4 regions of the Cedecea sp. Ae19-4 genome follow, and region 1 is predicted to be linked to each of the others. Evidence: predicted binding sites of a transcription regulator. Region 1 holds the regulator's gene; each other region holds the start of a gene.

Region 1 (2,203 bases):
CTTCCCTACGCTTGAAGAAGTCGATTTCAACGGTAAACTGGTGGCGCTGTTCGGCTGCGGCGACCAGGAAGACTACGCGGAATACTTCTGTGATGCGCTGGGCACCATTCGCGACATTATCGAACCGCGCGGCGCGGCGATTGTGGGCCACTGGCCAACCGCGGGCTACCACTTTGAAGCCTCCAAAGGCCTGGCGGATGACGACAATTTTGTCGGCCTGGCCATCGATGAAGATCGCCAGCCGGAACTGACCGCTGAGCGCGTTGAGAAGTGGGTTAAACAGGTTTCTGAAGAACTGAATCTGGCGGATATCATTAACGCCTGATTTCTCTGGCGCAAATACAGCATTTGCGCCATCTTGATAGCTTTTAGCAATGAAAATAATTGCTACAAGTTTGTAACTTTCTCGTACATCCCTGTACAATGTCTTCCTGATAGCTTGGCTGATAATTACTGTAAATGGCGACGCCGCCACGATTTTTCAGCCTTATTTTGCACCATACTTGCGGTTCCCATTTAGAAGTAGCAGTTCTATAATGAGACGCATTACTCTTTACGCTCACTGCAGTTTGAGCGAATCGTTAAGCAACAGGACACTTTCCGCATGACTGACAACAATACCGCATTAAAGAAGGCCGGCTTGAAAGTCACGCTTCCTCGATTAAAAATCCTCGAAGTGCTGCAAGAGCCGGTAAATCATCACGTCAGCGCGGAAGACTTATATAAACGTCTGATCGACATGGGCGAAGAAATCGGCCTGGCGACCGTCTATCGCGTGCTGAACCAGTTTGATGATGCAGGGATCGTGACCCGCCATAATTTTGAAGGCGGCAAGTCCGTTTTTGAGTTGACCCAGCAGCATCACCACGACCACCTGATCTGCCTCGACTGCGGTAAAGTGATCGAGTTCAGCGATGATTCTATTGAATCCCGCCAGCGTGAAATTGCCACTCGCCACGGCATCCGCCTGACTAACCACAGCCTCTATCTGTACGGACACTGTGCTGAAGGTGACTGCCGCGAAGACGACACGGCCCACGATCCTAAATAAGTAATCCGCATTAACAAACGCTGCTTCGGTGGCGTTTAAAAGCAAAAACCGGCAGGTTTCCCTTGCCGGTTTTTTTATTGACTGAAAAAGGCTATCAGCTGTTATTGGCGCGAATCTCCTGCCAAATCTTATCGCAGCGTACCTTCGCGGCTTCATCATTGCCGCTCTTTCTTGCCTGGATACATTTCTGGTAATCCAGCACGTTCACCGTTTCTTTCTCAACAAACGCTTTATGCTGTTTTTCCTGGCGCAGTACGTTCAGCACGCTTTGGCAGGCTTCAATTTTATCCGGATTGCCTTCCGCCGTATTGATACAGGCGCTATAGGCCTGCTTCAGGCGTGAATCTTCCGGAGGTGCAGGAGGTTGAACGCAGGCAGACAGCGTGAATACAGCGGCGGTAATCAGCAGAATCTTTTTCATGTTCGGTTCCTTATAAAAAAACGGGCGCTTGCGCGCCCGGTTTCACATCAGAAGATGGTGAACGGAGCAATCACGATGAATTTCACGTCACGCTCATCCTGGAAGATGTTGCCGTACCCACCGCCCCAGCTTGGGATGTCGGAGTGGTTGTCGTACTGAGTGAAGTGCAGTTTGAACAGCGTGCCTTTCGCACGGCCTTCCTGTACGGTATACATGGCGTCGAGGCTGTAAGAAGACTCTTTGATCTTGTTGGAAGCGAGATCCTGGCGGTTACCGGAAGCATCAAGCGCCCATGTAGATGGTTTTGCGTCCCATGCATAAACGTAAGAAGCACCCACTGCCCAACCCGGCAGGTTCCAGTTGCTCAGGTCATACATTGCACCGAAGAACACGGCTTTTTCACCGTTGGCGTTGAAGTCAGAGCGGTTATCCCACCACACATCCAGACGACCGTTGGAAGACGCGTAGGTTGGCGTCATACGCTGCAGGAAGTAACCCTGCTGGCCTTCTGCCTTCACCATGGTCCCTTCCAGACGCAGGTCGACCTGGCCAATTTTATAGCCAAATGTCAGCGCCTGGAGCCATGCGGTGCCATCGTAGATATCATTGATGGTGTTGTTCGCGGCTTTATCACGGGTGCCGTAGAACTGGTAGCTGGTGCTCAGCGGGCTGCCTGCAACGTCGAATTTGTAGCTGGCTTTAGCAAAGTACTGATCAACAAAGCCCTGAGC
Region 2 (2,203 bases), on a different contig from region 1:
GAAGATCGGCAGGCCGAGGTAACGATTGAGGATGATTTTATCCATCGCCACCGTCAGCCGGTTGGGTTCGGCTGTCAGGCTATTGCTAACCGCGTCGCAAATGGAAGCGATGCTTTGGTAACGAGCATCTGCGATCAGCAGCGCGGGATCGTCAATGGTCTCTGCCAGGCGCGCGCGCGCTGAATCAAGTTTGTCTGTGGCATTGCCCGCATACGCGAGGCTGTAGATATCCCCTTCCAGCATCTGCAGCGCCAGCCAACGGCGCTGCGTCACCGGCATTTCCTGCGGCATATCCTCGGCCAGCTTTTTTGCCTCTTGCAGCAAAATCTGCGGATAGTGCACCAGCTCGTTTTTCTCGTTGGGCTGCTTGCGGTCAATGGCGAGTTTCAGGCTTTCAATACCGCGCCCGCGAGTAGACACCAGCGGCACGACGGGGCAGCCGAGGCGGGCGGCCAGCGCGTCGATGTCGATGCGAATCGCCTGTTTCTCGGCAATATCCAACATATTGAGCGCCACCACGCACGGGATGCCCAGCTCGAGTAGCTGGAGCGTCAGGTAGAGGTTACGCTCAAGGTTAGAAGCATCCACTACGTTGATTAACAGATCGGCATCGCCGCTCAGGATGTAGTGGCAGGCGATTTGCTCATCAAGCGAAGTTTGTGACGAAATGGTGGTGAGTGAGTAGGTGCCGGGTAAATCAACCAGCGTGACCTGGTGCTCAAGGGTGGAAAACTGACCTTCTTTGCGTTCTACGGTGACACCCGCCCAGTTCCCCACGCGCTGGCGGGCACCCGTCAACTGATTAAATAACGTGGTTTTACCCGAGTTAGGATTACCGATTAAACCTATGGTTAAGTTTTTCATTTTATTCGTAAACTTCGTTGAATGTGCAAAATAACGCGAACGTTTCCCCGCCGTTACGCCACGGCTTCGATATTGACCAGCGCGAGATCTTTTTTGCGCAGCACCAGGCTAACGCGGCGCGTTTCGATATGAATAGGGTCGCCGAGAGGCGCCACGCGGACGACGTTGAATGAGGAACCCGGCAGCATGCCGAGGGACAATAATTTTTGGCGATAAGCCGGACTGATTTCACTGGCGAAGCCGGTAATTTTCCACGCGCTATTCGGTATGAATTGCATAAGACCTACTTAGAGCTGGGCTCTGCATTGACGCTGACTGAATGATCGCTTTATTCACGAGCGATGCGTGTAATAAAAACGAATTAAGCTATCGGAAGAAAGAGAAGAAATATCGTTCAATGCAATGATAATGAGAATGGTTACTGTCGACAATATTTATTTTTCTGAGTGAATTTAACCAAAATAGGTATTTTTCTGGCTGATTTAGTGGGGTTGTTTTTAACGAGCGGAAGAAATTGGTTTCTTAATTGCATGAAAAATAGAGTAATGGCTTCTCTTTGGTGAACGATGAATGTTATTTCGTTATTGCCGATGTTACAGGGATGATAATTGCTGGTTTCATGGCGGGGTAGATATTGAAAATTGATTTAGATCAAGAGTACGTTATTTTTCTGCTTTTTGTCGGCGATGGAAAAAATAAGATCTCTCCCCGAAGGGAGAGGTCAGACAATTAACGCTTCTTGCCCATCGCAGCGGCCAGCGCATCCATCATCGCGCTATTCCCACCGGCGGCGTTTTCACGCCCGCGCGGTTTTTGTTGTGCTGTTGGCCTGCCTTTTTGCTCGCGAGGTGCGTTGCCACCCCCATTACCGCGACGGCTGCCACCTTCGCCAGGCTGTTCATCAAGGCGCATGGTCAGGGCGATGCGTTTCCGCTGCAGGTCCACTTCCAGGACTTTAACTTTAACGATATCGCCCGCTTTCACCACTTTGTGCGGATCGTCGATGAATTTGTCCGACAGGGACGAAATATGCACCAGGCCGTCCTGATGCACGCCGATGTCGACAAATGCGCCGAAGTTGGTGACGTTGGTCACCGCGCCTTCCAGCACCATGCCCGGCGTCAGGTCGTTCATGGTTTCCACGCCTTCGGCAAACTGTGCGGTCTTAAACTCAGGGCGCGGGTCGCGGCCCGGTTTTTCCAGCTCTTTGATAATGTCCGTCACGGTTGGGACGCCGAAACGCTCATCGGTAAACTGGCTGGCCTTCAGATCGCGTAATTCGCTGCTGTTGCCCATCAGGTCCTGCAGCGCCTGCTGAGTGGCGGCCAGAATACGTTCG
Region 3 (2,203 bases), 1.1 Mb from region 1:
AGGTTGCTGTTGGAATCGCTATAGGTGCTGCCGTTGGTGACCGGCGAGACGCCGTACACCGGGTTATACATATTGAAGGTTTTCGTCACCTTCCCACGGTACGAATACTTCTTGTAGGTTTCGTTTTGCTCGTAATCCGCGCCCAGCGTGATGTCGTGAGTCATGCCCAGCAGTTCAGGGCTGCCGCTGATGTCCCAGGACGCGTAATCCGTCTGGTGGTTAAAGCCACGGTTAGCATCCGCGCGACGGGAAACCAGGCCGCTGTTAGAATCGACCGCCGTGGCACGCACTTCGTTACTGTCGTAGCGGCGCTGCATCCAGGCGTAGTTCAGGTTCGTTTCCCAGGTGTCATCCAGCTTGTACGAGTAGTTGGTCGTCAGGCGTTTGTTTTTGCCCCAGGCATGGTTGGCGTAATCGTCAATGCGGCGGTCGTAAGGAATGTTGAGCGGTTTGCCGTTGATAAACGCCGTGCCGCGGTCGTACGGAATATCAAACTTATATTCTACGTAGCTGATATTGAAAGAGGCTTTGTCACCGTACCAGCTGAGCGACGGGGCAATCAGCGTGTGTTCGTCGGTGCCGAAATTCCGCCAGTAATCCTCATGCTGGCGTTCGGCGACCAGGCGGAAGGCGAAGCCGTTGCCGAGCGGGCCGGTGACGTCAACCATGCCGGACCCGCCGCCGTTGCTGCTGCTGGTGCCGCTGACGTGGGTGTTCCAGCTGTACTGCGGTTTCTTGCTGACGAGGTTAATCACGCCGCCAGGGTTCAGGATGCCATAGAGCAGGGAGGCCGAGCCTTTCAGCACCTCAACATGGTCGATGCTGGAATCCATCGCCAGGCCCTGGTTGCTGCGCACCCCGTCAATAAACACGGAGCCATCGCTGTTCGAGCCGAACCCGCGTTTGACAAAACCGTCCTCGATGCCGCCGAGAGTATTACTCTGCGTGACGCCGCTGACGAACTTCATCGCGTCATTGACCGAGGTCACCGCGTAGTCGTCAATCACCTGCGGCGTGACCACGCTAACGGACTGCGGGATTTCGCTGCGCGGCGTTTTGCTGCGGGAGGCGATGGAGGAGTCATCCTGGGTATAGCTGGTTGGTGAGCCGTCCGGGTTAGCGGTAGCGACCACGGTTAAGGTGTCTTCCTTCGGTTTGTCGGCGGCGAAAGCCGGAGCCCCAACAATGAAGGTTGAAATGATTAATAATTTTGAATTAACAAGTGCCTGGCGAACGAAAGTAGAACCAAAAGGAATGCGATTCATGATGTTGTTTATCTGAACTGAAGCGATTTTATAATGGGAATTAAGATGATAATAACAATAATTAGCATTTACAATATTAACTCTGCTTACATAATTACTGGTTTTATGTCCAAAATCCTGATGATTTAGCGGGGAATTAGCAGAAAAAATGAAGAACGCGGGACGAATGCCCCGCGTGAATATCGAGAGCGTTAACCGACTTCCGGCAGCAGGCCGACGGTAATCAGGAACTGAATAACAATCACCGCGATCCCGCAGGCAAAGACCAGCCCCAGCAGCGGCTTACCGCCCGTCACGCGCCACGTTGCCTCCGCATGCTGTTTGCGGCTTTGCCACACCAGCATCGACGGTACCAGCAGGGCAAGCACCGCCAGCGCAACGCCCGCATAGCCCAGCGCCATCACAAACCCCTGCGGGTAGAACAGGGCAAATACCAGCGGCGGCAGGAACGTCATCAGCCCGGTTTGCAGGCGGCCAGACGCTTTCCGGTTGCGGGCAAAGAGATCGCCCAGGTAGTCGAATAAACCCAGCGAAACCCCGAGGAATGACGTCGCCAGCGCAAAGTCGGCGAACAGATGAATCGCCAGCTCAACGTGAGGGGTGGCCACCACCTGACGCACCACCTGCAGGAAGCCGTTCAGCCCGGAATGTTCCGCCATCAGCCCGGTAAAGGTTGGCGAGTCAATGGCGCCGAGGGTGGCGAGTTGCCAGAAGATATAGGCCACCAGAGGAATAGCGCTGCCGACGATAAACACCCAGCGCAGCTTGCGAATATTGCCGTTCATGTAGCTGACAATGCTCGGTACGCTGCCGTGGAAGCCAAACGAGGTAAAGATGACCGGGATAGCGGAAAGCGCCAGGCCTTTCTCAATCGGCAGCGTGAGCAGGTTGGTGTGGTGGATATGCGGCATCATCAGGGCGAGCATTACCACCAGCAG
Region 4 (2,203 bases), 1.6 Mb from region 1:
AGCACGCCTTTGTAGGCGATGAAGTTTTCGGACTGTCCCAGAATCAGCGAGCTCACGGCGTTGAATGATTCCAGTTTGCCCATGCCGTTCACTTTAGAAAGCAGCGTACCGACAATGCGAATAATAATAGGCAGAATGCGGAAGTGCTGCAGGATCCCGATCAGCGCCGAGATAAAGATGATCGGGCACAGCACGCCGAGGAAGATAAAGGCCAGGCCCGCTTTGCTCATGCCGCCAAAGACGAAGTCGCTGCCCTGCCCGGCGAAGGTCAGAAGGTGGCCAAAGAAACCGGACACGCCGTTAATCACCCACAAGCCGCTGTCGGAGTGCAGGAAGAAGAACGCCAGCAGGCCTTCAATGACGACAAGTTGTAACAAATAGCGGATGCGGATGGTTTTACGATCGAAGCTCACCAGCCACGCCAGTCCCATGATGACAAAAAGTGCGAGAAGAAAATGAAGAATATTCATGTGCAGTCTAATTTTGAAAGAAACGTATTTAGCCACAGCTCCCGCGTCAGGTAAATGGCGGGCATAAGAATATTTAGCCATAAGATTTTCCAATGACAACATAGGCTTACTCTTAGCATGGTTAACATTTTGCGAGGCTAAATATGACTAATTCATGACACGTTATTTGGCAATAAAATAGCGAAGCGGAACAAGATTAATTCTCATTATTAATTCATTTTGTCACAAATAAAATAATAGTAACAACCATTCTCATTACACTAATATAATTAACAATTTCTTTGCATTATGGAAAATTAATAATTAAAGTAGCGCCATATTAACGCCCCTCAAAAAATATGGAGCCTGTGATGCTGAAGACGGAAATGATTGAAAAACTGAACGAGCAGATGAACCTTGAACTCTACTCCTCCCTGCTTTACCAGCAGATGAGCGCCTGGTGCAGCTATCACAGCTTCGAAGGGGCTGCCGCGTTCCTGCGCCGCCACGCTCAGGAAGAGATGGAGCACATGCAGCGTCTGTTTGCATATTTAAGTGATACCGGGAGCATGCCGCGTATTAACGCCATTCAGTCCCCGTATTTAGAATACGCTTCACTGGACGAATTATTTAAAGCGACCTACGAGCACGAGCAGTTAATTACGCGTCAGATTAATGCTCTGGCCCATTCCGCAATGACCTCTCAGGATTATCCAACCTTTAATTTCCTGCAGTGGTATGTTGCCGAGCAGCATGAAGAAGAGAAACTGTTTAAATCCGTGCTGGATAAACTCAGCCTGGTGGGCAAAAGCGGCGAAGGCCTTTACTTTGTCGATAAAGAGCTGGCCACGCTGGACGCTCAGGCTTAATTGCCGTTAAGTAGCAGGCCATTGCGGCCTGCTATTTTCATTTTAGTGCAGCGCCCCGCCGTTTCGCTGGCTGTGCCAGTATCCGTATAACGCCAGTGCCGCAGGTTTAATCGCCTCAATGCTCGCCAGAAATGCTTCCGGCGTCAGGCTTTCGAACTTCGCTTCATTCTCTTCCAGCCCATGCAGGGCAATCGCCTCCAGCTCTGGCTGAAGTTCTGCCGGCAGCGCAGGCCAGCTTTCCAGTGACACACCGCGCATGTAGCCGTAGCACCACTCTTCCACGATGGTGATTTCGCGGTTATCCACTTCGCTGGTACCAAACAGAGGCTCAAACTGCCCCGGATACTCCGCCAGGCGTTCGGCAATGTCGTTCATATGCTGGAACACCAGTACGCTAAAGCGCGTCAGCTCTTCTTTGCTTTCCCATTCCGGCTCGACATCGCCGCCCCATACCGCCCGCAGCACGGTAGCAGGTTCGGTCACAGTTGGCCCTGACAGCAGCGCCGTGAGCAGCCCATCCAGCTCGGCTACATCAATCACCGAATGCGCGGTGCCGTACTTCAGCAGAATGTCATCCAGCCAGATAATTTCGTCTTCGTTCAGCGGGCCCTGGGTCATTTTTGGCTTCCTCGTCTCGCGTTTTGAATAAAATTTGGCGTAGTGTACCCGTTCTACGCGCGACGAGTCATTTTCATTCCGCTTTCGTCAGGCATTCCACCAATAATTGACAGGTTTTGTCGTAGAGCGAGGGCGTGTGCTGCAGCGCCTGCCAGACGCTGTTGTGGTCGGCACCCGGCACGGTCAGCAAAGCATGTTTGCCCTGCCCCGACGTCGAATCATAAAGCCGGGGCGGGATCTCCGCCGGGATCACCCGGTCTTCAGCCG

The links. Region 1 encodes Fur, which represses iron uptake genes when iron is present. Its sites were predicted from a motif close to ATAATAATGAGAACNACTATCAA; they were not measured.
Region 2: feoA (ferrous iron transporter A) is a predicted target of Fur. The motif match lies at 1,267-1,289, and genes of this name have one in related genera.
Region 3: AAIE02_RS07210 (TonB-dependent siderophore receptor) is a predicted target of Fur. The motif match lies at 1,311-1,333, and genes of this name have one in related genera.
Region 4: ftnA (non-heme ferritin) is a predicted target of Fur. The motif match lies at 704-726, and genes of this name have one in related genera.

Annotation. Positions count from the first base shown of each region.
Region 1 covers NZ_JBCHWG010000001.1:434,129-436,331, reverse strand. The annotation lists gene fldA (flavodoxin FldA) at 1-325, shown strand, start outside; gene fur (ferric iron uptake transcriptional regulator) at 605-1,051, shown strand; gene AAIE02_RS02005 (ChiQ/YbfN family lipoprotein) at 1,146-1,472, opposite strand; gene chiP (chitoporin ChiP) at 1,520-2,203, opposite strand, start outside.
Region 2 covers NZ_JBCHWG010000004.1:46,484-48,686, forward strand. The annotation lists gene feoB (Fe(2+) transporter permease subunit FeoB) at 1-864, opposite strand, end outside; gene feoA (ferrous iron transporter A) at 918-1,142, opposite strand; gene AAIE02_RS21265 (Tex family protein) at 1,594-2,203, opposite strand, start outside.
Region 3 covers NZ_JBCHWG010000001.1:1,501,177-1,503,379, reverse strand. The annotation lists gene AAIE02_RS07210 (TonB-dependent siderophore receptor) at 1-1,265, opposite strand, end outside; gene tyrP (tyrosine transporter TyrP) at 1,457-2,203, opposite strand, start outside.
Region 4 covers NZ_JBCHWG010000001.1:2,009,531-2,011,733, forward strand. The annotation lists gene AAIE02_RS09505 (NupC/NupG family nucleoside CNT transporter) at 1-470, opposite strand, end outside; gene ftnA (non-heme ferritin) at 821-1,318, shown strand; gene AAIE02_RS09515 (UPF0149 family protein) at 1,361-1,936, opposite strand; gene AAIE02_RS09520 (alpha/beta hydrolase) at 2,010-2,203, opposite strand, start outside.